4 regions of the Pantoea sp. X-Soil-TKNS-1211 genome follow, and region 3 is predicted to be linked to each of the others. Evidence: riboswitches for the same ligand, from Rfam matches in the RefSeq annotation. Region 3 holds a riboswitch; each other region holds the start of a gene.
What was found. A riboswitch is a leader RNA that binds a small molecule or an ion and turns the genes downstream of it on or off. The one in region 3 is predicted to bind thiamine pyrophosphate.
Positions count from the first base shown of each region.

Region 1: linked by a shared signal. The riboswitch ahead of AC6I8W_RS22745 (FAD-dependent oxidoreductase) and the one ahead of thiB (thiamine ABC transporter substrate binding subunit) in region 3 are both predicted to bind thiamine pyrophosphate.
Region 2: linked by a shared signal. The riboswitch ahead of thiM (hydroxyethylthiazole kinase) and the one ahead of thiB (thiamine ABC transporter substrate binding subunit) in region 3 are both predicted to bind thiamine pyrophosphate.
Region 4: linked by a shared signal. The riboswitch ahead of thiC (phosphomethylpyrimidine synthase ThiC) and the one ahead of thiB (thiamine ABC transporter substrate binding subunit) in region 3 are both predicted to bind thiamine pyrophosphate.

Region 1 is NZ_AP035954.1:501,591-509,230, reverse strand. Features, by position in the region: gene AC6I8W_RS22750 (pirin family protein) at 1-628, shown strand, start outside; TPP riboswitch at 1,098-1,217, shown strand; gene AC6I8W_RS22745 (FAD-dependent oxidoreductase) at 1,345-2,289, shown strand; gene thiS (sulfur carrier protein ThiS) at 2,273-2,470, shown strand; gene AC6I8W_RS22735 (thiazole synthase) at 2,473-3,240, shown strand; gene AC6I8W_RS22730 (HesA/MoeB/ThiF family protein) at 3,243-4,211, shown strand; gene AC6I8W_RS22725 (ABC transporter ATP-binding protein) at 4,208-4,927, shown strand; gene AC6I8W_RS22720 (ABC transporter permease) at 4,908-5,645, shown strand; gene AC6I8W_RS22715 (ABC transporter substrate-binding protein) at 5,655-6,590, shown strand; gene AC6I8W_RS22710 (hypothetical protein) at 6,779-7,219, shown strand; gene AC6I8W_RS22705 (LysE family translocator) at 7,323-7,640, opposite strand, start outside.
Region 2 is NZ_AP035953.1:2,944,829-2,952,468, forward strand. Features, by position in the region: gene AC6I8W_RS13955 (mannitol dehydrogenase family protein) at 1-1,242, shown strand, start outside; gene AC6I8W_RS13960 (GntR family transcriptional regulator) at 1,343-2,029, shown strand; gene fbaB (class I fructose-bisphosphate aldolase) at 2,125-3,177, opposite strand; gene thiD (bifunctional hydroxymethylpyrimidine kinase/phosphomethylpyrimidine kinase) at 3,325-4,125, opposite strand; gene thiM (hydroxyethylthiazole kinase) at 4,122-4,907, opposite strand; TPP riboswitch at 4,941-5,032, opposite strand; gene AC6I8W_RS13980 (DUF3606 domain-containing protein) at 5,166-5,354, opposite strand; gene chiP (chitoporin ChiP) at 5,845-7,242, shown strand; gene AC6I8W_RS13990 (beta-N-acetylhexosaminidase) at 7,294-7,640, shown strand, end outside.
Region 3 is NZ_AP035953.1:772,575-780,214, reverse strand. Features, by position in the region: gene leuB (3-isopropylmalate dehydrogenase) at 1-525, shown strand, start outside; gene leuC (3-isopropylmalate dehydratase large subunit) at 530-1,936, shown strand; gene leuD (3-isopropylmalate dehydratase small subunit) at 1,940-2,545, shown strand; gene AC6I8W_RS03465 (MFS transporter) at 2,614-3,792, opposite strand; gene sgrR (HTH-type transcriptional regulator SgrR) at 4,047-5,708, shown strand; TPP riboswitch at 5,744-5,840, shown strand; gene thiB (thiamine ABC transporter substrate binding subunit) at 5,888-6,874, shown strand; gene thiP (thiamine/thiamine pyrophosphate ABC transporter permease ThiP) at 6,850-7,640, shown strand, end outside.
Region 4 is NZ_AP035953.1:269,865-277,504, forward strand. Features, by position in the region: gene rpoC (DNA-directed RNA polymerase subunit beta') at 1-892, shown strand, start outside; gene AC6I8W_RS01200 (DUF1127 domain-containing protein) at 953-1,141, opposite strand; gene AC6I8W_RS01205 (aminotransferase-like domain-containing protein) at 1,316-2,788, shown strand; gene thiE (thiamine phosphate synthase) at 2,814-3,449, opposite strand; gene thiC (phosphomethylpyrimidine synthase ThiC) at 3,446-5,371, opposite strand; TPP riboswitch at 5,449-5,549, opposite strand; gene rsd (sigma D regulator) at 5,639-6,145, opposite strand; gene nudC (NAD(+) diphosphatase) at 6,209-6,982, shown strand; gene hemE (uroporphyrinogen decarboxylase) at 7,022-7,640, shown strand, end outside.

The DNA.
Region 1 (7,640 bases), on a different replicon from region 3:
ACAGACTGGTTTCTCGGATTTACTGGTGATTAACGATGACCAGGTGGCACCGGGTCGTGGTTTTGGTGCACACCCGCACAGCAACATGGAGATCATCTCTTATGTGCTGGAAGGGGCGCTGGAGCATAAAGACTCTATGGGCACCGGTTCGGTAATTGTCCCCGGTGACGTGCAGCTGATGAGCGCCGGTAGTGGCGTGACGCATAGCGAGTTTAACCACTCGAAAGCGGAAAGCGTGCATTTCCTGCAAATCTGGATCGTACCGGCAGAACGTGGCACCCAGCCTGGCTACCAGCAGATTTCGGTAGCAGAAGGTGACAAACGTGGTCAGTTGCGTCTGATTGTGTCGCCGGCAGGTGATGCCGGTTCGCTCAGTGTCCGTCAGGATATCCGCATCTATGCTGGACTGTTTGATGGTGCCGAGCAGCAGACCTTTGCGCTGGATGCCGACCGCTATGCCTATATTCATGTGGCGAGTGGCAGCATTGAAGTGAACGGCGTGGTGTTTAACGCCGGGGACGGCGCACGCGTACGCAACGAAACCGCGCTGCAATTCGCCAACGGCAAAGATGCGGAAGTGTTGTTGTTTGATCTGCGCCCGCTGGAAGTGAATCATCCGCAGCGTTAAACAATATGGGAGGCCTGTTGGCCTCCTTTCTTCTTCAATTGCGCGATAAATCGTGCCGCTAAACCCATTCCATTCCCCGCACAATCCGTAGCAGCGCGATTTATCGCGCGGGTTTTGACCTTCAGCAATCTCCACCCGTAAGGTGCGATGTTTACAACAACAACGCGGCAGAGGCCAGTCGTTGCATGATATCAAAATCCCGCTGCTCATCTGGCATCGCTATTCCTGGTTTGCCTGATGCTTCAGGGGCAGAACACCACCCATAAAATAATCACGCCGAACACGCACACCAGAATGGCTGAAATGATTGAATCAGCACACATATTTTATCTGCCGGATTTCAGGATGAAGAGAGGAGGATACGCGCAAATCGTGGAGAAAAATGGGTGATCCTGAAACAGGGAATTTTTAAAGGTTAGCCTTTGTTGCCAGTCTTACACTTGACGAAGCCTGGCTGCTGCAATACAAATAGACGCGTCGGGGGAGTCTCGCCCAAGAGACTGAGAGGCTAAAAGCGCACTGCGCGGCTTAGCGACCCTTTGAACCTGACCCAGTTGATACTGGCGTAGGAAGACTGACAGCCTGCCATTTTGGCTGTCTGACAACGGGACGCTTTTCCGTCGCGCGTGTCATTTCCCTCCTCCTGTATCCGGGTCTCAGTGCGAAAACTGAGAGGCCGATATGAATGCTCCCCGTTGTATTCCGGAACACCCGCTATGAGTCGCTGGTCGATATTAGGCAGCGGCGTGGCGGGCCTGTGCGTAGCGACCTTACTCGCTGAACGCGGTGAACAACTTGAAGTGATTAGCGATGAATCGCGGCAGCCCGCCTCGTGGTTTGCCGGTGGCATGCTCGCGCCCTGGTGCGAAGCAGAAAGCGCACCGCGTGCTGTCATCGATCTTGGTCAACATTCCGCCACCTGGTGGCAGCAGCGTGTCAGCAGCGTTGAACATCAGGGCACGTTGGTGGTGGCTCCGCCGCGTGATAGCCAGGAACTGAACCGCTTTGCGCGCATGACCGAACAACATCAATGGATTGATCCGGCAGAAGTGGAACCGGCTCTCGCCGGACGCTTTGCCCGTGGCCTGTTTTTTGCCCGCGAAGCGCATCTCGATCCCCGTTTGGCGCTGAACGAAATGCGTGAGAAATTGCAGCAGCGCGGGGGGGCTTTTCACCACGGGAAACCGTCGGGGCAAGTGATCGACTGTCGTGGGATCCATGCGGCAGCGGCGTTGCCACGCCTGCGGGCGGTGCGCGGTGAAATGCTGATTTTGCATAGCGATGAGGTGCGCTTCTCGCGCCCGATTCGTCTGCTGCATCCGCGCTTTCCTTGCTATCTGGTGCCGCGTCGCGCGGGTCATTTTATGCTCGGTGCAACCATGGTCGAGAGCCATGACGCCAGCCCGATCAGCGCCCGCGCCATGATGGAGCTGCTCAGCGCTGCCTGGGCCATCCATCCGGCGCTGGCCGAAGCGCGCATTATCGAAAGCGCCAGCGGTTTGCGTCCGGCCTACCCGGCCAATCTGCCGGAAATCCACTATCAAAACGGCTCGTTTTACCTCAACGGTATGTACCGCCACGGCTTCCTCCTGGCCCCGCTAATGGCGGAGCAACTGATGCAGCGCTTAACCTCGGAACAACTTCATGAATATTCAGCTTAACGGCCGCCCGGTGCTGACTGCTGCTCGCACCCTGAGCGAACTGCTGCGCGAACAGCACATTGATGCCGCCTGCGTGGCAACTGCCTTCAATGGCAATTTTGTTCCCAAATCCCAGTACGACAGCCAGCAACTGACAGAAGGCTGTCAATTGGAAGTGCTATCACCGATGCAGGGAGGCTAATCATGTTTTATGGCTTTGAACCCCAGTCACGTTTTCTGCTCGGCACCGCAGGTTATCCCTCGCCTGCGATTTTACAGCAGGCGATTGCGGCGGCGGGTAGCGAAATCATTACCGTCAGTCTGCGGCGTGAAGGCACAGCCGGTGCTGCCTTTCGTGAATTGCTGGCGCAGTTGGATCTGCGCGTGCTGCCCAACACCGCCGGATGTCACACGGTGCAGGAAGCAGTAACCACGGCCTATATGGCGCGTGAATTATTTAACACCCCGTGGATCAAGCTGGAGGTGATCGGCCATGCCGACACGCTGCAACCCGATCCCTTCGCGTTGGTGGAGGCAGCCCGCATCCTGTGTGCCGACGGATTTCAGGTGTTTCCGTATACCACCGAAGATCTGATTGTCGGTGAAAAATTGCTGGAAGCGGGCTGCGAAGTCCTGATGCCGTGGGGTGCGCCGATTGGCTCCGGCCAGGGGCTACGTAACATTGATGGACTACGGGCGATGCGTGCCTGGTTCAGCGATATTCCGCTGATTATCGATGCCGGTATCGGTGCGCCATCGCAGGCAGCACAGGCGATGGAGCTGGGTTTCGACGCGGTTCTACTCAACACCGCCGTAGCGAAAGCGGGTGACCCGGTGCGTATGGCGGGGGCGTTCCGCCAGGCTATCGAGGCGGGGCAAGCCGCACGTGACGGAGGGTTGATGGAGAAACGCGATATGGCCGCCGCCTCCACACCGATCTTTGGTCTCGCCACGTTTGGCGGAGGACAGTAACGATGGATCGCTATCAACGTCAGATGATGTTGCCGGAAATCGGCGAGCCGGGACAGCAGCGACTGAGCCAGGCGCGCGTGCTGGTGGTGGGTGCTGGTGGACTGGGTTCCACGCTGTTGCCGTTGCTGGTGGGGGCGGGCGTCGGCTATATCCGCCTGTATGACGACGATGACGTGGCGCTGCACAACCTGCACCGCCAGACATTGTTCGATATGCAGGACGTCGCGCAGCTCAAAGTCACCAGCGCGCAACGCGCGTTGCTGCGGCGTAATCCGCAGGTGCGCGTGGAACCGCTGCCGCTGCCGTTAACTGCCAGCAATGTGCAGCAGGCGCTGCATAACATCGACCTGGTGATTGACGCTGCGGATAATTTCGCCGTGACCTATCAACTGTCGGATGCCTGTCATCCATTGGGCATCCCGTTGATCAGCGCGTCGGTGCTGGGACGGCGGGGCTACGTCGGCGGATTTTGCGCCTCGGCACCCAGCTACCGCGCGGTGTTTCCACAGTTGCCCAGCAGTGCCGCCAACTGCAACACCGCAGGGGTGATGGGACCGGCGGTCGCTGCGTTGGGAGCGTTACAGGCGCAGATGGCGTTGAGCGTGCTGTTGGGCTTTACCCCCTCGCCGCTGGGTTGTCTGGTCAATTGTGATTTTGTGCACTGGCATTTTCGCCAGTTCCGCTTTGACGATGCAGAAGAGCCGGAACAACCCGGTGTGCCCTTTATTGATGCCCGGTTACTCACCGCCGAAGATTGCATCGTCGAACTGCGTAGCCGTGAGGAAGCCCCGGTCAGCGTGGCGGCCTGGGCGCAACGCATTCTGCCGCAGCAACTCGACGCCTGGCAGCCACCGAATGATCAACGCATTGTGCTGGTGTGTGCCAGCGGTATCCGTGCCGCTCAGGCCGCAACCGCGCTGGCACAGCGTGGCTGTAACCGGCTGGCCATTCTGGCAGCCAATCGACCATGAGCATGGATATTACGCTGCACGATGTCAGTTTCGGCTGGGGAGGGCATCCGCTGTGCCAGCACCTCAACCTGCGTTTGCGTGGGGGTAAGACCACGGTGTTGCTGGGGTGCAGCGGCATTGGCAAGAGTACCGTGTTGCGCCTGGTGGCCGGTTTGCTTCAACCACAGCAGGGCAGCATCAGCGGCATTCGCGACAACGTGGCGTGGATGGGGCAGCAAGATTTGCTCTATCCGTGGTTGTCGGTGCTGGACAACGTGATGCTGGCGGCGCGTCTGACGGGTGAAAAAGCGGATCCTGTACGCGCCATGCATCTGCTGGAGCAGGTCAAACTGGCCGACGTCGCCCATGCCAAACCCGATACACTTTCCGGTGGTATGCGGCAACGCGTGGCGCTGGCGCGCACCCTGTATGCCGGACGCGATGTGGTGCTGATGGATGAACCTTTTGCCACCCTGGATGTGATGACCAAACTTAGCCTGCAAACGTTGACGGCAACCTTGCTACAGGGAAAAACCGTGCTGTTAGTGACGCATGATCCGCTGGAAGCCTGCCGCATGGCGGACGACATTCTGCTGCTGAGCGGCCAACCGTTGCGTATCGAAACCTGGCCGGTGCCGGGCGGCAGGGCACCCCGTACTCTCGATGATCCCAGCCTGTTGCAGGCGCAGGGCCAGCTGTTTAACCGATTGAATCAAGATGAAGAAAAATCTGTTTAGCGCCGTCTACTTGTTGGCGGTGCTGTTATGCGCCTGGCTGCTGGCGCGCCACAATGGCGTGCCGAATTTTCTGTTGCCCGCGCCGCAAGCGGTGCTGGAAGCGTTGTGGTTGCATCGCGCGCTGCTGTGGCATCACCTGGTGTTCACCCTGGCGGAAATTGGGCTGGCGCTGCTGCTGGGAGTGGGGGCAGGCATCGCCCTGGCGATATTGATGGCGGGCAGCCCGCTGATACGACGCTTGCTGTTTCCGCTGGTCACCGCCAGCCAGGCCATTCCGGTGTTTGCGCTGGCCCCGTTGCTGGTGCTGTGGCTGGGGTTTGGTATCGCATCGAAAGTGGTGGTGGCGGCGTTGATCCTGTTCTTCCCGCTGTGTCTGTCCTTGTTTGATGGCCTGTGCCGCGCGCCACCCGGTTGGCTGGAGTTGGCACAAACCCTCAACGCTTCACGTTTTCGCCTGTTCTGGCAGGTGCGCTGGCCAGCCGCGCTGCCGCAATTTTTCTCTGGTTTGCAGATGGCGGTAGTGCTGGCACCGATTGGCGTGGTGATTGGCGAATGGGTAGGGGCCAGCGAAGGACTAGGCTACCTGATGATGCAATCCAATGCGCGACTGGAAACCGCCACCAGCTTCGCCGCGTTGTTGTTGTTACTGATTCTGGCGTTGCTGCTGTCCGGCGGCGTCGCTCTGCTACGCAAGAAAACCCTCTGGCACTCAACATAAGGATGCATTTTGAAAAACCTGGGAACTGTGATTACCGCGTTATTGCTACTGGTGACATCCAGCGTTGCGCAGGCGAACGAAAAAGTTCGCCTGTTGCTCGACTGGTTCGTTAACCCGAATCATGCGGCGATTTTTGCCGCGCAATACAGCGGTGCATTTAAAAAAGAGGGGCTGGATGTGGAGATGATCGCCCCGGCCGATTCCGCCTCCGTGCCGTTGCTGCTGGCGGCAGGTAAGGCCGATCTGGCGATCAGCTATCAACCACAGCTCTACACGCTGGTGGATAAAGAGGTGCCGGTGATCCGCGTGGGTACGCTGATCAACCAGCCGCTGAACACCTTGACGACGGTCTCTGATGATATCCATTCACTCAAGGACTTTGCCGGGAAATCGCTCGGTTATGCCATTCCGGGCTTTGAGGATGTTGCTATCCGCAACATGCTGAAATCCCAGGGCGTTGACCCGGATTCGGTCAAACTGATCAACCTCAATATGGATGCGGTGTCCGCGTTGCTGACGCACAAAATTGACGGGGCCATGACGGTGTACCGCAACTATGAGTTGCTGGACCTGAAAGATAAAGGGGCGAAGCCGGTGGTATTTAAACCGGAAGACTTTGGCGTACCAGCCTATGACGAGTTAATCATTCTGGCGAACCAGAAAACGGCGGCGCAGGATAAGCGCATCCCGGCGTTTCTGCGCGGCCTGGATGCCGGTGTCGCCTGGTTGCGCGCCCATCCAGAGCAAGCGTGGCAGGCATTTATTAAGCAATACCCGGAGCTGAATACGCCCCTTAATCACCAGGGCTGGCAGGCGACGTTACCGTATTTTGCCAGCCACAGTGCCACGCTGGATACGCAGCGTTATCAGGCGTTTGCCGAGTATATGAAGGCAAATGGCTTGATTCAGCAAGTGGCTCCGATGGCGCGTTACGCGTTGCAGTAGCGGCGCGACTTATCGCGCATCATCTCGGGTCAGCCGATGGCGGGAAAACCGCCGCCTTTTAGCTTTGCGTGCGCTGAATCGTTGGGATTGCGTCTGAATTCGGAAAATACTGGAATTGTGTGACTGTCATCACCCCGCGTCACAGGCTAAAATGAATCCTTCTCATTCAGAAAAGGTTTTTCGTCACGATGCTTTCGCGTTTTACACTGACCAGCCTGATGGCTGCGACATTACTGACTGGTTGCGCGCGCCACGCCACCACCGATACGGCTGCCACTCAGGCCCCTATCTCCAATAACGATATCGCCTCGCCATTCGAACAAGGTCCGACGGTTATCAACGTGAGCCATGAAGTGACGCGTACCGATGACGGATCGGCGATCTATGTGACGGTGGATGGTCAGGATGCCGGTCTGCTGACCAAAGGCGAAGATAAACAGATTCATGTTGCGGCCGGTAAACATAAAATCGGTGGTTACGTGCAGACGTTGTTTGGCTTTGGCCGCGTGACGATTCAGTCGGTGGACGTGACCACCGATCCTAAAGGCCCGAAAAACGTGGTCTATTCTGTGACCAAACAGAAACCGGCGTTTAGCGAAGTGGCCGACAGCAAGCCAGGCAATTCCTGATTTTTCTGTAAACCTGACGTTTGCACCGATGCGTGGCGGTGCGATTTATCGCGCTGATTTTGTTGGTCTTAATCGCGCGCGATAAATCGCGCCGCTACGGGAACTAATTACGGCTGAGCACCAGCTTCAGCCCGGCAACCGCAAAGCAGCAGGCAAGCAGTGCGTCGAGACCGCGACGGATTTTACGGTAGAACGTTGCCATCGGTGCGGTGGAAAACAGCAGCGCATACCCGCAGAACACCAGCACACAAATCCCGGCACAGCCCGCAATAATCATCGGCAACGTGGAGGCCGCCGCTTCCGGTTTCAGTGCCACCGACATGATTGCCACCCAGGTCAGAATCGCTTTGGGGTTGCCGACATGCATCAACAGGCCCTGGCGAAACATCTTGCCATGGTGGCTACGCTCCCCGACGCGCAG
Region 2 (7,640 bases), 2.2 Mb from region 3:
CTCTACACCCTGACTGAAATGGCTGACGATAGCCTGCACACACGAGTGATTGGTGTGGTGACTGCCGCGCTGCACGGTAAAGGGGACGGGATTGACGCGGTCATTGAAGCGATGAGTCAGCCAGATGTGGCGATTGTCTCAATGACCGTCACCGAAAAAGGCTACTGCCACCTGCCCGCCAGCGGTAATCTCAACCCGGATCATCCCGATATCGTGCACGACCTGGCACATCCGCAGGATCCGCACTCTTTACCCGGCCTGATTCTGGCCGCAATTATTCGCCGTCGCGAACGCCATCTGCCGCCCTTTAGCGTGATGTCCTGCGACAACATGCCAGAGAATGGCCATGTGACACGCAACGTGATCGTCCAGCTGGCGGAGCGGCACAGCGCTGAACTGGCGGAGTGGATCAAGGGCCATATCACCTTCCCTTCCACCATGGTGGACCGTATCGTCCCGGCGATGACCGATGAGGCCTTTGCTACGTTGGCGGCTCGGCTGGGCAGTCAGGATCCGGTGGCGGTGGAAGCCGAACCCTTTTTCCAGTGGGTGATCGAGGATAACTTTGTCAGTGGCCGCCCGGCATGGGAAAACGCCGGGGCTGAGCTGGTGCGAGATGTGCTACCGTTCGAAGAGATGAAGTTGCGTATGCTGAATGGCAGCCACTCTTTCCTCGCTTACCTCGGTTATCTGGCGGGCTATGAACATATCAGCGATTGCATGGCGGATGCCCATTACCGCCGCGCCGCCCGCGCACTGATGATGCAGGATCAGGCACCGACGCTGCGTACCACAGGGGTTGATCTGGCTGCCTATGCCGATTCGTTGATCGCCCGTTACGAAAACCGCGCCATCAAGCATCGTACGTATCAGATCGCCACTGACGGCACGCAAAAGCTGCCGCAGCGCATGCTGGATAGTGTGCGCTGGCATCTGCGTAATGGCTCCGACTGTGACTTTTTGCTATTGGGGGTGGCAGGCTGGATGCGCTATGTCAGCGGCATTGATGAACACGGCCAGCCGATTGAGATTCGCGACCCGCTGAAAGAGGAACTGGCGCGCATTGTGGCGACCAGTGATGAGGGCGCACCACGCGTTCGCGCCTTGCTGGGACTGCAAGCCGTGTTCGGCGATGATTTACTGCAACACGCGGGCTTCGTGACACGGGTGACGCAACTTTATCAGCAACTGTGTGCCGAAGGGGCACGTGCCACGGTGCAGGCTCTCACCCGTCAGGGTTAACGCCTGCAACAAACTGGTAGCGCAGATGCAGCGTGCTGATTAGACTGAATCTTTCCCATAAGGGCTGGTGCATACCAGCCATAAATACGGATATTGCTGCATGTCGATTGCCTATACCATCACCACCAGCGAACCGGTGAACCAGCAGATTTATCGCTATCTGCGCCGGGACATCGTCACCTGCGCCATTCATCCTGGCTCGCTGCTGTCGGAAAAAGAGGTTTCTGCGCGCTTTAACGTCTCACGTCAGCCGGTGCGCGAAGCCTTTATTAAGCTGGCTGAAGCCGGCCTGGTGCAGGTATTGCCGCAGCGTGGCACCTTTGTGCGTAAGATCTCTGCTCAGCGCGTCGCCGATGGCCGTTTTATCCGCGAAGCGGTGGAAATTGCCGTGGTACGCCGAGCCGCGCAGGAGATTGCTCCGGTCGCCCTGATGGCGCTGGAGCATAATCTCCAGTTGCAACGTTTAGCGGCGGAACGCCATGACAGCCAGGCATTTCTGGCCCTCGACGATGAATTCCATCGCCTGATTGCGGAAAGTATTAACTGTCTGCTGGCCTGGGAGACGGTGGAAAACATCAAAGCGACCATGGACCGCGTGCGCTTCCTGACGCTGAGTGAAGTTTCTCCACCGGAGAATTTGATTCAACAACATGAAGAGATTTATGCGGCACTGAAGGCGCATGACGTCGAAGCCGCTGAATCAGCGATGCGCCGCCATTTGCAGGAGATGATTATGACCATCACGCCGATTGCGGAACGCAATAGCGAGTGGTTTGAATCACCTTAAGCCACGTGATGTACCGTAGCGGCGCGATTTATCGCGCTGTTTTTTGCGGCATCGCACACGGGATTGCGCGATAAATCGCGCCGCTACGGATTTAATTATGCAATCGTCACATCCTTGGACAGATACACATCCTGCACCGCATTAATCAACTCCACGCCCTCTTTCAGCGATTTCTTGAATGCCTTACGTCCCAGAATCAGCCCCATGCCACCCGCGCGTTTGTTAATCACCGCCGTGCGCACCGACTCGGCCACATCGGTCGCTCCTGCCGCCGCACCGCCAGAGTTAATTAACCCGGCACGGCCCATATAGCAGTTTGCCAGTTGGTAGCGCACCAGGTCGATGGGGTTTTCCGTGGTCAACTTGCTGTAGACACGCTCATCGGTGTGGCCGAAGTTCACTGCGGTGTAACCGCCATTATTCTCCGCCATTTTCTGCTTCACGATATCTGCGCCAATGGTGGCGGCCAGATGGTTGGCCTGGCCGGTTAAATCGGCACTGGCATGGTAATCCACGCCATCTTTCTTAAAGCCGTTATTGCGCAGGTAGGCCCACAGCACCGTCACCATGCCCAGTTCATGCGCACGTTCAAACGCGGCGGAGATTTCTTCAATCTGCCGACGCGATTGCTCAGAGCCAAAGTAGATGGTAGCCCCGACCGCAATGGCACCCATATTGAACGCCTGCTCGACGCTGGCGTACAGCGTCTGGTCGTATTGCGTCGGATAGCTCAGCGTCTCATTGTGGTTCAGCTTCACCATAAATGGGATTCTGTGCGCATAACGCCGCGCAACCGAGGCCAGTACGCCATAGGTCGAGGCAACGCAGTTGCAGCCCGCTTCAATTGCCAGCTCAACAATATTTTTCGGGTCGAAGTAGTGGGGATTGGCAGCAAACGAGGCCCCAGCGGAATGCTCGACACCCTGATCCACTGGCAGAATCGACAGATAACCGGTGCCCGCCAGGCGGCCGGTGTTGTACAGCGTTTGCATATTACGTAATACCACAGGAGAACGATTGTTATCGGTCATAACGCGATCAACATAATCCGCGCCCGGTAAATAAAGGCTTTCCGCTGGAATGGTCATACAGCGATGTTGAAGAAGGCTATCCGCTTCTTTGCCCAATAACTGAACGATGTCCGTCATACTGACTCCTGATAAATGGCTGGATTGGAACCGGCACCTGCCGATTCGCCCCCAACAGCCTGGACCGGGATCCGCCAGGCTGGCAAATTGCTGACTCCATTTTTCAGACAGATGCGCAGGCAAAAAATGGCAATTCGGCGTTACGCCCTACCACCACCGATGAAAATGGTGCACCGGCCCAATACCTTTCCCTACCTCCAGAGAATCCGCATGCAATAGCGCCTGTTGCAACCACGCTTTGGCCTCGGACAATGTCGCCGCCCAGTCATCATGGCGCGGACGCAATGCCGCCAGCGCGGCCGACAGTGAACAACCGGTGCCGTGCGTGTGGCGAGTGTTGACGCGCGGTGCGGTAAAACGCTGGCGTCCGTTGCGAGTGATAAGCCAGTCGGGACTTTCCGCATCACTCAGATGTCCCCCCTTCATCAGTACCGCTTCACAGCCGAGATCGAGCAACGCATCACCCTGCATCAGCATCGTCTTCTCATCCTGCGCCACGCTGCGGCCAAGCAGTGCCGCCGCTTCCGGCAAGTTTGGCGTGATCAGCGAAACCTGTGGCAACAACAGCTCGCGCAGACTGGCGATAGCGTCGGGTGACAACAAAGCATCACCACTTTTCGCAATCATCACGGTATCCAAAACCACGAACGGCAGGCTGGCACGCTTCAGCTTGTCAGCAACAATTTCCACCACCGCCGTTTCCGCCAGCATGCCGATTTTCGCGCTGTCGATACGCACATCGTCGAGTACCGAATCCAGCTGCGCCCCGACAAAATCAGGTTCGATACGATAGACCGACTGCACGCCACAGGTATTCTGGGCCACCAGCGCAGTGATCACGCTGGTGCCGTAGGCGCCCAGCGCGGAGAAAGCTTTGAGATCAGCCTGAATCCCTGCGCCACCGCTCGGATCGGTTCCGGCAATGGTCAACGCGTTGATGCGTTTCATGGTGCCACCTCCAGCGTCCACAACGCATCAAGAAAAGCGGCCACAAAGCTGCCTGGCCCCGGCGCCTGACGCGCCGCCCTTTCGCCAGCCAGCGACATGACACGACAGGCGGCCGCCACATGTTGCAGACGTTCTCCCGGCAGGCTGGCAAACGCCGCTACCACTGCCGACAACGCGCAGCCTGTCCCCACCACGCGTGTCATCAGCGGACTACCACCGGGGATGGCAAAAGTTTGCTGGCCATCGGTGACGTAATCCACTTCTCCGGTGACCGCCACAATGCTGTGGTATTCACGTGCCAGTTGTTGTGCGGCACTGATCGCGGCATCGGCCTGATGCACACTGTCCACACCACGCCCGCCTGCCGCCTGATTCGCGAGGGCAAGGATCTCCGACGCATTGCCACGAATCGCCGCCGGTTGCTGATTTAATAGTTGCTGGCAAAATTCGGTGCGCAGGGTTAATGCACCGACTGCGACCGGGTCGAGCGTCCAGGGGGTAGCGGCACGATTTGCCACCTCAACCGCAGCCAGCATGGCGATGCTGCGCTCGCGTGTCAGGGTGCCAACGTTAATCAGCAGCGCATCGGCAAAACTGCTGAACTGCGCGGCCTCGTCAGCGTCGATCACCATGGCAGGTGAGGCCCGCAGCGCCAACAACACATTGGCGGTAAAGGTCTGCACCACGTCATTGGTCATGCAGTGCACTAACGGTGCATGCTGATGAAGTAATTGAAGCGATTGCGCGAGCTGCGCGGGGGAAAGAAGGTCAGGTTGTTTCATAAGGCTCCCAACCGGCGATCAAGAAGGCGAATGCGGTCAGGCATCTGACTTCCCTACGCTGGCATTAATCCAGATCAGGTTCGAAGGGTATTTCTCAGCCGTGAACGGCACCCCTAGTCATTGATAAATCGTTAACGTACCCATCGTGCAGGTCGCTCACCGGATCATAAGGGAGTTGCTCAGCACTGTAAACCGTCGGACCTACAGCAATAAAAAACCCCGCAGAACGGGGTTAGTCAGATACCGGGTACAGGCAATTTATTTACGCAGATACTGATTCAGATACTGCTTAACTTTCTCAGTGCCATTACCTACGTTGGCAACGGCAGTGCGTAATTGTGTCGCGCTGACCTCCAGGGTATGCGTCCAATACTCAACTTCCCAGGTTTCACTGAGACTAATAAAGCGTTTGTCTTCCGGTTGTTTTCTCTTTAAATCATCAGCCATTTTGCAGCTCCTGAGGTTAATTCTGAAAACATGACTATCGCTTCTTAAGGAGAGTAACTGGTTAGCTTTACCGAAGGACGTTAGTAGTTCGATGACAGCGTACCGCCTCCCGCTTAAGTCCAGGAGCCAGCACAATGCTGGCTACCGGAAAAAATCCTAGCCAAATTGGTTGATGAGATCAAGGTATAGTGACTATACCAAAGAACAACAGAGTAAAACTTTTCAACCACACTTCATGGCTGAACGTTGTCTTACCTTTTTTGTAAATCAGCAGGATTAATGACTGAGCAACAAATAATCACCAAAAAAACAACAAACATAAATATATGATATAAAACAATAAAATTCTTATTTTGCGTTCTGCATCATAAATCGTACTCAACAAGATTGATAATTCGCGCCGCAAAAAATAGCATCTCACCACTGGTTACATGAAGTAACAGTTACAAATACGCATCATCATAACTGGAATTATCACGGAGGATTCATTATGCATCGGACTGTGCGCACGTCTTTATCTTCAGCTATTGCGGCTACGTTGCTCGCCACATCGTTTGTCCCTGTCGCCCCAGCTCTGGCAGCAGGCTTCATTGATGATTCATCCCTCACCGGTGGCCTCTATTACTGGCAACGCCAGCGTGATCGTAAAGAGATGGACCCACAACACGGTCAGTACGGCCAATATGATGCCAATCTGCATCATGCGACAGGCAATGCCAGCCTCGATTTTTCGTCTGGCTACCTGGCAAACTTTATCGGTCTTGACCTCGCTGCTTTTGGTGCGTTGGAGCTGACTAACGGCGGCCCGGCCGCACCCAACGAAATTGGTTTCAGTGACGCCAGCAACCGCTGGGATGAAAAATGGACCGGCGACAAAAGCGGTGTCAGCCTGTACAAAGCCGCGCTAAAAACCCAATGGCAGGATTACTGGCTGCGTGCCGGTTATCTGCAACCCACCGGTCAGACGCTACTGGCACCACACTGGAGCTTCCTGCCGGGAACGTATCGGGGAGTGGAAGCCGGAACTACTTATGATTTTAATGATGCAGGAGCACTCTCCTTCTCATGGATGTGGACCGATCATTACAAAGCCCCCTGGTATCAGCATATGTACAACTTCCGTAAAGCGGACGGCACCACGAGTATTCCGTGGCTGCAATCTTTCGGCGCGAAGTACGATTTTAAAAACAGCCTGGTGTTGGAGGGGGCGTACGGCCAGGCCGCTGATTACATGGACCAATACTTCGCAAAAGCGTCGTATCAACTGCCGTTGGCGGGTTCACCGCTACGCACCAGTTATCAATTTTATGGTGCGCAGGATCGCGAAGGTGGAGGCACCGGCAACGTCAATAACGTCTATGACGGTTTAGCCTGGCTACAGGCGATGACGCTCGGCTATACCCTTGGTGCATTTGATTTCCGCCTGGAAGGTACTTGGGTGAAAGCCGAAGGTAATCAGGGCTTCTTTTTACAACGTATGACCCCCTCTTACGCCAGCTCCAATGGCCGTATGGACGTATGGTGGGATTCACGTTCGGACTGGAATGCCAACGGCGAAAAAGCGGTGTTTGCCGGTGTGATGGTAGACCTCGGCAACTGGCAATTGCCAGGCTGGCAAGCGGGTGGCTCCTATGCTTATGGCTGGGATGCCAGGCCTTCCACTAATCCCATATACAACCAGCAGCAGCGGCTGACAGAATCCGCCTGGAGCCTTGACCTGGTGTACACCTTGCAGGAAACACGCGCCAAAGGTACGCAGTTTAAATTGCATTACACCCAATATGACAACCACAGCAACCTGCCCAGCTACAGCGGTGGCTACGGCAACATCTTTCAGGATGAGAAAGACATCAAATTTATGGTCATCGCACCCTTTACCATTTTCTGACCCTGAGTGGGCTGCCACCCGCATTTGCCATCCATGCATAAGGATAACCGCATGAAAAAGTTTCAGTTAAGCCTGCTGGCACTCAGCATGATGGGCATCACCGCCTGTAGTGCCGTGCCACAAAACCAGCAACAGGTCGTGGATCAAATCAGCCAGTTTGGCGTGCAGTACCAGGTCACGGATAACCAGGCCGCCAGCCACGGCGTGGATTGCGCCCAGCTTGGCGCTGACTGGGCATCGTGTAACCGGGCAACGATCAAGCTAACTAACCATGGCCCGGCGATTACCAGCAAAAACTGGGCAATTTATATGAGCAACGTGCACGAGACCCTGCGCGTTGATAACGACCAGTTTAAGATGACGCACATCGTCGGTGATTTAACCCGTCTGGAACCCAC
Region 3 (7,640 bases):
GTGACCTCAATCGATAAAGCCAACGTGTTGCAGACCTCGGTGATGTGGCGTGAGATCGTGAACGAAGTAGCGAAAGATTACCCGGATGTGCAGTTGAGCCATATGTACATCGACAACGCCACCATGCAGCTGATTAAAGATCCATCACAGTTCGACGTGCTGCTGTGTTCTAACCTGTTCGGTGACATTCTGTCTGATGAATGCGCAATGATTACCGGTTCCATGGGGATGTTGCCGTCAGCCAGTCTGAACGAAGAGGGTTTTGGCCTGTACGAACCCGCAGGTGGTTCCGCACCGGATATCGCCGGTCAGAACATTGCCAACCCGGTCGCTCAGATCCTCTCATTGTCCCTGCTGCTGCGTTACAGCCTGAATGCCACTGAGGCTGCCGACAGCATTGAGCGCGCTATTAACAAGGCGCTGGAAGCGGGTCATCGCACCCGTGATTTGGCCGGTGACGGTCAGTCCGTGAGTACCGATGAAATGGGCAGCATCATTGCCCGTTTCATCACCGAGGAAAAATAAAAAAATGAAAAGCTTATACCAGAAGTTATTTGATGCACATGTCGTCTACGAAGCACAAAATGAAACTCCGTTACTGTATATCGATCGCCATTTGATCCATGAAGTGACGTCACCGCAGGCCTTTGATGGCCTGCGCGCTCACGGCCGCAAAGTCCGTCAGCCGTCGAAGACTTTCGCCACCATGGACCATAACGTCTCTACCCAGACCAAAGACATCAATGCGTCCGGCGAGATGGCACGTATTCAGATGCAGGAACTGATCAAGAACTGTGCTGAGTTCGGTATCCAGCTGTATGACCTGAACCACCCGTTCCAGGGCATCGTCCACGTTATCGGCCCTGAGCAGGGCATGACCCTGCCGGGCATGACCATCGTGTGCGGCGACTCCCACACCGCCACCCACGGCGCCTTTGGTTCGCTGGCGTTTGGTATCGGTACGTCTGAGGTTGAGCATGTTTTTGCCACTCAGACCCTGAAGCAGGGCCGTGCCAAAACCATGAAGATTGAGGTGCTGGGTGAAGCGGCTCCGGGCATTACTGCGAAAGACATCGTGCTGGCGATTATCGGTAAAACCGGCAGCGCGGGCGGTACCGGACATGTAGTGGAGTTCTGTGGCCCGGCGATTGAAGCGCTGAGCATGGAAGGCCGCATGACCCTGTGCAACATGGCGATTGAAATGGGTGCCAAAGCGGGCCTGGTAGCACCAGATGACACCACCTTTAATTACCTGAAAGGCAAGCAATTTGCGCCGAAGGGCGAGCAGTGGGAGCAAGCGGTAGCCTACTGGCGTACCCTGAAATCTGACAGCGATGCGAAATTCGATAGCGTGGTCACGCTGAACGCCGCTGACATCGCTCCGCAAGTGACCTGGGGCACCAACCCTGGTCAAGTGATGGCGGTTGACCAGGCGATCCCGAATCCGGCCTCATTCGCTGATCCGGTCGAGCGCGCTTCTGCTGAAAAAGCACTGGCGTATATGGATCTGCAGCCGGGAATCAAACTGACCGACGTGGCGATCGATAAAGTGTTTATCGGTTCCTGCACCAACTCACGTATCGAAGATCTGCGTGCCGCTGCCGCGATCGCCAAAGGCCGTCACGTGGCTCCGGGTGTGGTGGCGATGGTGGTGCCGGGTTCTGGTCCGGTGAAAGCCCAGGCGGAAGCGGAAGGTCTGGACAAGATTTTCCTCGAAGCCGGTTTTGAATGGCGTCTGCCGGGTTGTTCGATGTGTCTGGCGATGAACAATGACCGTCTGAATCCGGGCGAGCGTTGTGCCTCCACCAGCAACCGCAACTTTGAAGGTCGTCAGGGCCGTGGTGGACGTACTCACCTGGTTAGCCCAGCGATGGCCGCAGCCGCAGCGGTCACTGGCCGTTTTGCCGATATTCGTGAACTGACTCAGGGAGCTTAAGCCATGGCGAAGAAATTTACTCAGCACAGCGGGATTGTTGCCCCGCTGGATGCCGCGAATGTTGATACCGATGCCATCATTCCGAAGCAGTTCCTGCAAAAAGTAACCCGTACCGGTTTTGGCGCGCACCTGTTCCATGACTGGCGTTTTGATGATGACGCAGGCACCGTACCGACCGCCAGCTTCGTACTCAACAAGCCGGAATACAAAGGCACCAGCATTCTGCTGGCGCGGGAAAACTTTGGCTGCGGCTCCTCACGTGAGCACGCGCCCTGGGCGTTGACCGATTTCGGTTTCCAGGTGGTGATTGCGCCAAGTTTTGCGGATATCTTCTACGGCAATAGCTTTAATAACCAGCTGCTGCCGGTGAAGTTGAGCGATGAAGAAGTCGATGAGATGTTTAAGCTGGTCGCCAGCCATCCGGGCGTCAGCTTTACCGTTGACCTGGAAGCGCAGACCGTGACCGCCGGTGACAAAACCTACAGTTTTGAAATCGATAGCTTCCGTCGTCATTGCATGATCAATGGCCTCGATAGCATTGGCCTGACGCTGCAACACGAAGCGTCCATCGCCAACTACGAGACTAACCAGCCCGCGTTTTTACGTTAAAACTGCGCGATTAATCGCGCCGCTACAGGTACGCACTGGCCCGTAGCGGCGCAATTTATTGCGCGCAGTTATACATCTCGCACCCGCGAAGCCAGCCCCAACGCCAGCACCGCCAGCCCTAACGCCAGCCAGTACACCGATTCATGGCCGAAATGTTCACTCAGCGCCCCCTGAATCAAACCCGCCACAATCATCCCGGTAGAAATCGAGGTCGTAAACATGGTGGTGGCCGCACCTGCGCGTCCCGGCATCAGGTCCTGGAACCACAACATCCCAATCCCGGCAACGATGCCGATAAACGCTGCATTGAACAGCTGCAACACCATCAGCGCAGTGCGTGACTGAAACAACCCCAGCCCGAGATAGAACACAATCGCGGCCACCAGCGCCAGTTGCACCAGACGCCGTTTACCCACGCGACGCGCAAAATGTCCGGCCAGCAACATAATCGGAATTTCCAGCCCAGCCGCCGTTCCCATCAACAAGCCCGCCAGTTTTTCAGGCAACCCCAGGGTTGAACTGATATACAGAGGCATATCAATGATATACATCACGTTGCAGGTCCACATAATCACCGAGGCGATAAACAGCAGACGCACCTGGCCGTCTTTCCACGGACTGAGTTGCGTCAGCACCTGCTCCGGAGAGGCCACCACGCGCGGCACCGACGGTAGGGTGCGCCAGATCAGCAGCAGGCTGAACAAAAAGATCACCGCCGCCACGCAAAACAGCGTCACGAAACCGTAATTCAACGCCAGCGCGAACGATAATGGCGGGCCAATCACCCACGCCAGTGACAACTGCGCACGCATCACCGAACTGAACATCACCACTTCCCGCGCCGAGCGGTCAGCATATTCACGCGCCAATGCAAAGATCTGCGGCACCGCCACGCTGGCCAACGCCGACAGCAGCACGCCCAGCGTAATCAATGTCAGATAATGACGGGTGAAGGCAAACAGCAGCGAATTGCTCACCGCCATCAGGCAACAAAACATAATCAATTTGCGGCGGTCACCATGACTGTCGGAACGTTTTGCCACCAGCAGACTGATAACGATGCCGGCAATCGCATTGACGGTAAAGAACAGTCCGACCCAGAACGGCCGTACCTGCACCTCACGCGTCAAAAACAGGCTCAACGTCGGTGCCTGTAAAGCACCGGCCACGCCAACCATAAAGGAGACGGCCATAAAAGCCAGATAAACCGGGTTGAGGAACGGCTTACGCGTTAACAGCGATTTCATGCAGAAATCCCTTTGCGGATATCAATCGGGGGAAAAATGAGGGTAGAAGATTCCACAGCAAGACGAAAAAAGCCAGCAGAGAACTCACTGCTGGCGGTGAAATTGCACCCTACTCAGAAAAGGTCCCACGTCGGCGGAACCGCTGGCAGAGCGCCATTCATGACTGAATGCCTCCCGCTCTTCCATTAAGGTCTACTATGCCTCTAATATGAGGCAGGAAAAACTGAGCGATTAAGAGAAGGAGTTCCCCTTTTATGTCCTCTTCACGGCTACAACAGCAATTTATCCGCCTGTGGCAAAGCTGCCAGGGCCAGGATCAGGAAACCACCCTGAGCGAGCTGGCGGAATTGCTGCACTGCTCACGGCGCCATATGCGTAACCTGCTGAATGCGATGCAGGATGCAGGCTGGTTAATCTGGCAGGCTGAGGCCGGGCGTGGCAAACGCTCGACGCTGAGTTTTTGCTACACCGGGCTGGCATTGCAGCAGCAGCGCGCAGAAGATTTACTGGAGCAGGATCGCATCGAACAGTTGGTACAGTTGGTCGGTGACAAAAACCAGGTACGGCAAATGATTGCTTCCCACCTCGGTCGCAGCTTCCGTCAGGGCAAACATATTCTGCGCGTGTTGTACTATCGTCCGCTGCCTAACTTGCTACCGGGCTCCCCGCTGCGTCGCTCCGAAACCCACCTGGCGCGACAAATCTTCAGCGGTCTGACGCGGGTAAATGAGGAAAAGGGGGAAATCGAACCTGATATCGCCCACCATTGGCAACAGACGTCGCCGCTACACTGGCGCTTCTTCCTGCGCCCGGCAATTCGTTTTCATCATGGACGTGAGCTGGAGATGGAGGATGTCATCAGCTCGCTGGAGCGCCTGCGCAGCCAGCCGCTGTTTTCCCATCTCGCGAAACTGCACTCCCCTGCGCCATGGACGCTGGATATCCAACTGACACAGCCCGATAACTGGCTACCGTGGCTGCTCGGCAGCGTCAGCGCGATGATCCTGCCGCGCGAATGGCAAACCCAGCGCGACTTCGCCCGGCAGCCGATTGGGACCGGGCCATACAGCGTGGTGCGCAACCAGCAAAGTCAGCTCAAGATTGCTGCCTTTGATGACTACTTCGGCTACCGCGCGCTGATTGATGATGTCTCGATTTGGGTGCTGCCGGAAATCAGCGATGAATTGGTGTATGCCGGGGTGAAATTGCAGGGCGAAACCGCCGATGAAAAATTGGAAGAAAGTCATCTCGAAGAGGGTTGCTATTTTCTGCTGTTTGACCAGCGTTCAGAACAGGGGCGCGATGCCCATTTCCGCCGCTGGGTCAGCTATCTGTTTAACCCGATCGCCTTGCTGAACAACGCCGGAGTGGGTTATCAACGCTATTGGTTCCCGGCTTACGGCCTGCTGCCACGCTGGCACCATCGCCGCGATCTGACCTCCGTCAGTAAACCCGATAACCTGAAACAACTGACCATCAGCTGGTACAGCCACCATGTCGAGCACGAGGGCATCGCCAATGCGCTGCGTCCGCTGTTGGCTGAGCAGGGCATTGAGCTGATTACCCACGAACTGAGCTATGAAGCCTGGTTTAATGGCGAGGGCGAGAGCGACATCTGGCTGGGTAGTGTCAACTTCACCCTACCGCTCGACTACTCGCTGTTCGCTCAGCTGTACGAGCTGCCGCTGATGCAACAATGTATCCCGATTGACTGGCAAAACTCGGCTGAACGTTGGCGCGAAAAAACGCTACCGCTCGCAGAATGGAGTAAACAACTGGTAGACAGTAACTATCTGCACCCGCTGTTCCATCACTGGCTGCTGCTGGAAGGCCAGCGCAGTATGCGTGGTGTACGCATGAATACCCTCGGCTGGTTTGACTTTAAATCCGCCTGGTTTGCCCCGCCGGAGTTGTGAACCTTTCGTCCTGACCCGGAAATGTCTAGAATGAGCCGTTCTCAACGGGGTGCCCTGCGTTACCGGGCTGAGAGAGACCCGTCGAACCTGATCCGGTTAATACCGGCGTAGGGATTTGAGATGCCTCACTGCTCAGATCCTTTGCGACTCAACCTTATCTTCTCCTCAAGGAGCGCAAAGTGTTTAAAAAAGTTCTGCCCGTGCTGTTGTTGGTTGCTGCCCCGGCACTGGCTGCCAAACCGGTACTGACCGTCTACACCTACGATTCGTTCTCTGCTGAGTGGGGACCCGGCCCCGCCGTCAAAAAAGCCTTTGAAGCCCAGTGCGGCTGCGAACTGAAATATGTCGCGCTGGAAGATGGCGTGTCGCTGCTCAACCGCGTGCGGATGGAAGGCAAAAACAGCAAAGCGGATATCGTGCTGGGCCTCGATAACAACCTGGTACAAGCGGCAGAAAAAACCGGCCTGTTTGCCAAAAGCCAGGTGGATACCCGCGCACTCCAGCTGCCGGATGGCTGGCACAACGACACCTTTATCCCATTCGACTATGGCTACTTCGCCTTTGTCTATGACAAAAACAAACTGAAGAACCCGCCGAAAAGCCTGAAAGAACTGGTAGAAAGTCCGGAAAAATGGCGCGTGATCTATGAAGATCCACGTACCAGTACCCCCGGACTGGGCCTGCTGCTGTGGATGCAAAAGGTGTATGGCGACAAAGCACCGGAAGCCTGGCAAAAATTGGCGCAAAAAACCGTCACCGTCACCAAAGGCTGGAGCGAGGCTTATGGCTTGTTCCTGAAAGGCGAAGGCGACCTGGTGCTGAGCTATACCACTTCCCCGGCTTATCACATCATTGAAGAGAAAAAAGAAAACTACGCTGCGGCACCGTTTAGCGAAGGTCATTACTTACAGGTTGAAGTGGCGGCGCAGCTCGCCAGCAGCAAACAACCAAAACTGGCGCAGCAATTTATGCAGTTTATGGTGTCCCCGGACTTCCAGCAGACGATTCCAACCGGAAACTGGATGTATCCGGTGATTAAAAGCGAGCTGCCTGCCGGTTATCAGACGCTAAACGTACCGCAAACGGCGCTGCAGTATAGTCCGACTGAGGTTGCCGACCATCGTGCCGCCTGGATAAGTGCATGGCAACGCGCCGTCAGCCGTTAATTCCCGGCTGGCTGCTACCCGGCAGTTTCACCGCGCTGTTGTTATGCGCGGTGGCGCTGCTGGCGTTTGGCGCACTGCTGATGTCAGCCCCGATCGGTGACTGGCGCGGCCTGCTCAGCGATGATTATCTGCATCATGTGCTGGCGTTCTCCTTCGGGCAGGCGTTGCTGTCGGCCTTGTTCTCGGTCATTCCCGCCATCCCGCTGGCACGCGCCTTGTACCGGCGACGCTTTCCTGGCCGTAATCTGCTGTTACGCCTGTGCGCCATGACGTTGGTGTTACCGGTTCTGGTGGCGGTGTTCGGCTTACTAAGCGTCTATGGCCGCAGCGGCTGGCTGGCCCAGCTGTGCAGCCTGGTGGGGATCGATTATCACTTCTCACCTTATGGCTTGCAGGGCATTCTGCTGGCACACGTGTTCTTCAATCTACCGCTGGCGACACGCATGTTGTTGCAGGCGCAGGAAAGCATTCCGGGCGAGCAGCGTCAGCTGGCGGCCCAGCTTGGACTGCGTGGCTGGAACCTGTTCCATTTGCTTGAATGGCCGTGGTTGCGGCGGCAAATCCTGCCTACCGCCGCGCTAATTTTTATGCTGTGTTTTGCCAGTTTTGCCACCGTGCTCGCACTCGGCGGTGGCCCACAGGCCACCACGCTGGAGCTGGCAATTTATCAGGCGCTGAGTTTTGACTACGATCCTGGCCGCGCGGCCCTGCTGGCACTGCTCCAGTTGGGTTGCTGCCTGCTGTTGGTGTTGCTGAGCCAGCGCTT
Region 4 (7,640 bases), 500 kb from region 3:
TGGCGTGAAGATCAGCGCGGGTGACACACTGTCGCGTGTTCCGCAGGAATCTGGCGGTACCAAGGACATCACCGGTGGTCTGCCGCGCGTTGCGGATCTGTTCGAAGCGCGTCGTCCGAAAGAGCCAGCAATCCTGGCGGAGATCAGCGGTATCATCTCCTTCGGTAAAGAGACCAAAGGTAAGCGTCGTCTGGTAATCACCCCGGTTGATGGCAGCGATCCGTACGAAGAGATGATTCCGAAATGGCGTCAGCTCAACGTATTTGAAGGTGAGCGCGTTGAACGTGGTGACGTGGTTTCTGACGGTCCGGAATCTCCGCACGACATTCTGCGTCTGCGTGGTGTTCATGCGGTGACCCGTTACATCACTAACGAAGTGCAGGAAGTTTACCGTCTGCAAGGCGTTAAGATTAACGATAAGCACATTGAAGTTATCGTGCGTCAGATGCTGCGTAAAGCGACCATCGTTAGCGCAGGAAGCACTGACTTCCTGGAAGGTGAGCAGGCGGAGTTCTCTCGTATCAAGATCTCCAACCGCGATCTGGAAGCGAACGGTAAGTTGGGCGCTACCTACATGCGTGACCTGTTGGGTATCACCAAAGCGTCTCTGGCAACCGAGTCGTTCATTTCTGCAGCATCGTTCCAGGAGACCACGCGTGTCCTGACCGAAGCCGCGGTAGCAGGCAAGCGTGATGAACTGCGCGGTCTGAAAGAGAACGTTATCGTGGGTCGTCTGATCCCGGCCGGTACTGGTTATGCTTACCATCAGGATCGTATGCGTCGCCGTCAGGCGGGTGAAGCGCCGGTTGCACCGCAGGTGACTGCGGATGAAGCCTCTGCAAGCCTGGCTGAACTGCTGAACGCCGGTCTCGGCGGTAGCGACGACGAGTAATCACTCGTACGCCAGCCAATAAAAAACCCTGCTTCGGCAGGGTTTTTTTTCGTCTGTATGTTAGCGGCGACGGTCGATGTCTCCACGCGCCAGACCAATATCGCGCAATTGGGTATCACTCAGGTGCGACAGGATGCGTCGGGTTTGTCGACGAGCGTACCAGCTTTTCACTAATTGTTTCAGTGCGCGGTACATATCCAGCAAAGTCACGTTGAAGGGTTTCGCTGCACGGTTTTGTTCGAATTCCATTATTCTGCCCTCGGTATGATGTCTGAGAAGCATTGTCCGTTCTCCACTCATTTCAATACAGATTCAAAAAACACATTTTTTAAACATACAGATTGCGCTGTGAGCGATCTGAATGGTAAAAAATCATCTAATCTGTACTGGTTCTCATCCATCGAAAATTACGTGAGGCATACGATGACCCGTTACCAGCATCTGGCTTGTCTGCTTTCTGACCGCATTGAGCAGGGGTTGTACCGCAGCGGTGAACGATTGCCATCGGTGCGTACGCTCAGTATTGAACATGGCGTGAGCATCAGTACCGTCCAGCAGGCTTATCATTTGCTGGAGGAAAAGCAGCTGATCGTGCCGCAACCTCGCTCCGGCTATTTTGTGGCGACGCGTAAAGCTACGCCGCCCGTCCCGGCAATCACGCGCCCCGCTCAACGCCCGGTAGAGATCACCCAGTGGGAATCGGTACTGGAGCTACTCAGCAGTCGCATCGAAGGGGATATGATTCAACTGGGCAGCGGCATCCCGGATCTGACGCAGCCAACCCTGAAACCGCTGTGGAAAATTCAGAGTCGTATGGCGCAGAGGCAGGATATTAACCTGTTGAGCTACGACACCTTATTGGGGCTCACATCGTTGCGTGAACAGGTGGCTCGTCTGACGATTGATAGCGGTTGCCAACTTAGCGCTGACGACATTGTGGTGACAACCGGTTGCCATGAAGCGCTGTCGGTCTCTATCCGTGCCGTTTGCGAGCCTGGCGACATCATCGCAGTGGAATCACCCACTTTCCACGGCACCATGCAAACGTTGCGCGGCTTTGGCATTCGCGCGATTGAAATCCCGACCGACTCGGTGACTGGCATCAGCCTTGAAGCGCTGGAGCTGGCGTTCGAGCAGTGGCCGATTAAAGCGGTAGTAGTGGTGCCCAATTGTAATAACCCGCTGGGTTTTATCATGCCGGAAGCGCGTAAACGGGCGCTGCTGACGCTGGCGCAACGCTTTGATGCCGCGATTATTGAAGATGATGTTTATGGTGAGCTGGCGTGGGAATATCCGCGTCCCCTCAGTATTAAGTCGCTGGATATGGATGGCCGTGTGCTGTTGTGTAGCTCGTTTTCCAAAACGCTTTCACCCGGCCTGCGTGTCGGCTGGGTAGCACCGGGACGTTACCGCGAACGGGTGCTGCACATGAAATATATCGGCACCGGTTCATCCGCGACTGTGACGCAGCACGTGGTAGCGGAGTTCATTCGTCTTGGTCATTATGGACCGCACCTGCGCCGCATGCGCCAAGTTTATCAACGTAATTATGAGACCTTTAGCTGCTGGGTGCGCCACTATTTCCCGTGCGGGATTTGCGTATCACGGCCGCAGGGGGGCTTTCTGATGTGGATTGAACTACCGGAAGCCTTCGATGCGGTACGCCTGAATACGGAGCTGCGTGCGTCGAAAATTCAGGTGGCGGTTGGCTCGCTATTTTCTGCCTCGGGCAAGTATCGTAACTGCCTGCGTCTCAACTATGCGCTGCCGATCACCGATGCCACCGAACAAGCGATAGCGCTGGTGGGTGCTGCGGTCGAACGCGCAATGATGGCCTGTAGCGGCGCGATTAATCGCGCGGATTTTCCTGGCATCGAGCAAGAAATGGCGCGATAAATCGCGCCGCTACGCCAACAGGGTTTTACGCCGTGACTGTCGGTTCCGCCAGCGCCAGCAACTCATGCGTAGCCGCCAGCCAGTCTGGTGCCTGGGTGATGGCGCTCACCACCGCGATGCTACCTACGCCGGTAGCCAGCACTTCAGGCGCACGCGCCAGTGAAATACCGCCAATGGCTACCGTCGAAATACCCTGCAAACGCTCCAGATGACGTTTCAACTCAGCAATGCCTTGTGGCTCAGACGGCATCTCTTTAGTTTGTGTCGCGAAAATATGCCCCAAGGCGATATACGAGGGGAGCAGCGTCAGCGCCCGATCCAGTTCGGCATCATCATGGGTGGATAAGCCGAGGCGTAAACCTGCCTGGCGAATCGCCTCCAGATCGGCTACATCAAGATCTTCTTGTCCAAGATGGACACCATAAGCGTTATAGCGAATCGCTAAGCGCCAGTAATCATTGATAAACAGGCGAGCACGATACTTTTTGCCGAGTGCGATAGCATCACGCACCGCCTCTTCGACTTCATGGTCTTCGCAATCTTTAATTCGTAGCTGAATGGTGCGTACACCCGCTTCCAGCAAACGGGCAATCCACTCAACGCTATCGACAACCGGATACAGCCCTAAACGCGGGGCGGTACTGGGGAAGGGGGCGGTCATACATTTTCCTCTTTCAGGGCATCGACGGCATGATACAGCTCACCGCCACGGCTGCGGAAGGCATCGGACATCTGCGCCATGCCAATTTCAATCGGCTGGGCTTCAGCCTGTTGGCGGGCGGCAAACTCACGCACTTCCTGGGTGATTTTCATGGAGCAGAATTTCGGGCCACACATGGAGCAGAAATGCGCCACTTTGCCCGACTCCTGCGGTAGCGTTTCGTCGTGATAAGCGCGGGCGGTGTGCGGATCCAGTGCGAGGTTGAACTGATCTTCCCAGCGGAACTCGAATCGCGCTTTCGACATGGCGTTATCACGGATCTGAGCGCCGGGATGGCCTTTCGCCAGATCGGCAGCATGTGCCGCAATTTTATAGGTGATCAGCCCCTGCTTCACATCTTCCTTATTGGGCAGACCCAGATGCTCTTTGGGGGTGACGTAGCACAGCATCGCGCAGCCGAACCAGCCAATCATCGCAGCACCAATGCCGGAAGTGAAATGATCGTAGCCGGGGGCGATATCGGTGGTCAGCGGGCCAAGGGTATAGAAGGGGGCTTCGTGGCAATGTTCCAGCTGCTCGGTCATATTGCGGCGAATCATCTGCATCGGCACATGGCCCGGACCTTCGATCATCACCTGCACATCATATTCCCAGGCCAGTTTTGTCAGTTCACCTAGCGTGTGCAACTCAGCAAATTGCGCTGTATCGTTGGCATCCTGAATCGAACCCGGACGCAGCCCATCCCCCAGCGACAGCGCAACATCATAGGCAGCGCAGATCTCACAAATCTCACGAAAGTGCAGGTACAGGAAGCTTTCCTGATGATGCGACAGGCACCACTTCGCCATGATCGAACCGCCACGCGAAACGATGCCGGTCAGACGCTTCGCCGTCATCGGCACATAACGCAGCAGCACACCGGCGTGGATGGTGAAGTAGTCCACGCCTTGCTCGGCCTGCTCCAGCAAGGTGTCACGGAAGATCTCCCAATTCAAATCTTCCGCAATGCCGTTCACTTTCTCCAGCGCCTGATAAATCGGTACGGTGCCAATCGGCACCGGGCTGTTACGCAAAATCCACTCACGTGTTTCGTGAATATAACGGCCCGTCGAGAGGTCCATCACCGTGTCGGCTCCCCAGCGTGTTGACCACACCAGCTTTTCCACTTCCTCTTCAATCGAGGAGCTGACCGCCGAGTTGCCGATGTTGGCATTCACTTTAACCAGAAAGTTGCGGCCAATGATCATCGGCTCAGATTCAGGGTGGTTGATGTTGGACGGGATGATGGCACGCCCTGCGGCGACTTCCTGGCGCACAAATTCAGCGGTGATATCCTCCGGCAGGTGCGCGCCAAAACTGTGGCCTGGATGCTGTTGCAGCAATACCTCGCCACGGATACGCTCGCGTCCCATATTTTCACGCAACGCAATAAACTCCATTTCGGGGGTAATGATGCCCTGACGTGCATAGTGAAGTTGGGTGACGCAGCGACCGGATTTGGCGCGTCGCGGCTGGGGCAAATGTTCAAACCGCAGGTGATCCAGCCCCTCATCCGCCAGGCGCTGCTGAGTATAGTCGGAGCTGAGTTGGTCGATGGTTTCACTGTCCCCGCGTTCAGCGATCCACTCCGCACGCAGTTTGGCCAGTCCTTGATGGACATCAATCGTTGCTTGCGGATCGCCGTAAGCGCCCGCCGTGTCGTACACCGGCACCGGCTCGTTGGTTTCGTATTGCGGATTGTCTTTGCTGCCGCCGATCAGGGTCGGACTAAGCTGAATCTCCCGCATCGGTACGCGAATATCAGCACGGCTGCCGGTGATCCAGATGCGTGTTGAGTTTGGGAAAGCGGTGCCTTGTAGGGAATCAATAAATTCTTGCGCCTGGGCGCGTTGTTCACGACGAGACGTTTTTGCGACAGACATAGCAAGTTTCCTGTAAATGATGGAAGTTGCTTGTCCGGAGTCCGGAAGGAGTAACAGAAACGGCGCACGCACCGACTGTGATATTTACTCTTGTTCCCTTCGCAGGTACTAACCTGATCAGGTTCCGCGGATCCCGAATTAACGGTCTCAGCCCAAGTGGGCACTCCGACAAGAAAATAGTTACGGTGTTAAACCGTAAAACAGATAAAGCCCTCGTAGCATAGAAGGGCTTTTTACGAATAACAAGTCTTTTACAAATGCAGGATTCTACGCAGGACGGGCAATGATGCTTTCATTTGCCACCGGCGTGCGTGCCAGCTGATTATCCCACGCCAGATGCACCAGCTTGTCTTCCAGCGTGAAACGTGACTCCAGCACTTCCCCCACTTCAGACAAGGCTTGCTGAAAGGTGGCGCAGTTATCATCGGTGATGGCCTGTTGCAGATGACCGTCATACAGCTGCATCATTCGTTCGGTATTCGCCTCCAGTAGCGGATAAATCTGTGCGGCGGCAATTAGGGGGCTGTCACCCTGCATCTCATTGATAATCCGCTCATAAATACTGAAATGACCAACGGAAAGATAATCCACCAGGTTGTGGCAAAACGCATCCAACGCCTGCTCATCAAGGGCGCTTAAGGCGTCTTTTTTTGGCTTCATGCCAATCAACTGATAATAGTTAACCAGCAGCTGACGACGCGCGTGTAGCCATGAATCGACCAATTCGTTACCGCGGCCTACACGCTCGGTCAGGTCGTCTAACTGAGTAAGCATACGAGGCTCCATGTGGGTTATAGTGGTTCATTCCGCGAATAGACGCTAAGGATGACGATTTAAATGCAACGTGAGATCTCAAGCGTAGACGCTGGCTGGTGGATTGTCAGCTATGAACAAAAACTTTGGCTGCCGCAGGGTGAGTTGCCGCACGGTGTTGCAGAACAGTATGGCCTGACAGGCAGCAGCGGCATGGTGATTGGCGAATGGCAGGGTGAAAATGTCTGGCTGATCCGTGAGGCACGTCCTGACAATATGGGTTCAGTTCGGCAGTTGATCGACGAAGATGTCGGCCTGTTTCAGCTCGCCGGACGTGGCGTGCAACTGGCGGAGTTCTATCGTTCACATCGCTGGTGCGGTTATTGCGGCCACGAAATGCACCTGAGCAAACGTGAGTTCGCTTGCCTGTGCGGCCACTGCCGTGAACGGTACTATCCGCAAATCGCGCCCTGCATCATTGTGGCGATCCGACGCGGTGATGAGATCCTGCTGGCGAACCACGCGAAGCATCGCAACAACGTCTACACCGTGCTGGCCGGTTTTGTTGAGGTGGGGGAAACCCTCGAACAAGCGGTGGCGCGCGAAGTGATGGAAGAGAGCAACGTGCGGGTGAAAAACGTACGCTATGTCACCTCACAACCCTGGCCGTTTCCTCATTCGCTGATGATGGCTTATATGGCGGAATACGAGGGAGGCGAGCTACAGCATGACGGCAAAGAGCTGCTGGATGCCGGCTGGTTCCGCTACGATGCGTTACCCTTATTACCGCCCCCAGGCACCGTGGCGCGACGCCTGATTGAAGATACCGTTGCCCAGTGTCGCGCCAGCGCGATGTGAAAATGCTACACTGGCTTCCTGCCAGTGAGAGAGCCAATTATGAGTGAACTGAAGAACGATCGTTATCTACGCGCCCTGTTACGTCAACCGGTGGATGTCACCCCGGTGTGGATGATGCGACAAGCCGGGCGTTATCTGCCGGAATATAAAGCCACGCGCGCTCAGGCCGGTGACTTTATGTCGCTGTGTAAAAATGCTGAGCTGGCGTGCGAAGTCACGCTGCAACCGCTGCGCCGCTATGCGCTGGATGCGGCTATCCTCTTCAGCGATATCCTCACCATCCCGGATGCCATGGGGCTGGGCCTGTACTTTGAAACTGGGGAAGGTCCACGTTTCTCTAATCCCATTACCTGCCGCGCCGATGTCGACAAACTGCCGGTGCCTGATCCTGAGCAAGAGCTGGGTTATGTGATGAATGCGGTGCGTACCATCCGTCATAACCTGAAAGGTGAAGTGCCGTTGATCGGTTTCTCCGGTAGCCCGTGGACGCTGGCAACTTATATGGTTGAAGGCGGCAGTAGCAAAGCCTTCACCAAAATCAAAAAGATGATGTACGCCGAGCCGCAGACGCTGCATGCGTTGCTGGATAAACTGGCCGATAGCGTGATCCTCTATCTGAATGCGCAGATCAAAGCCGGTGCACAATCGATCATGGTGT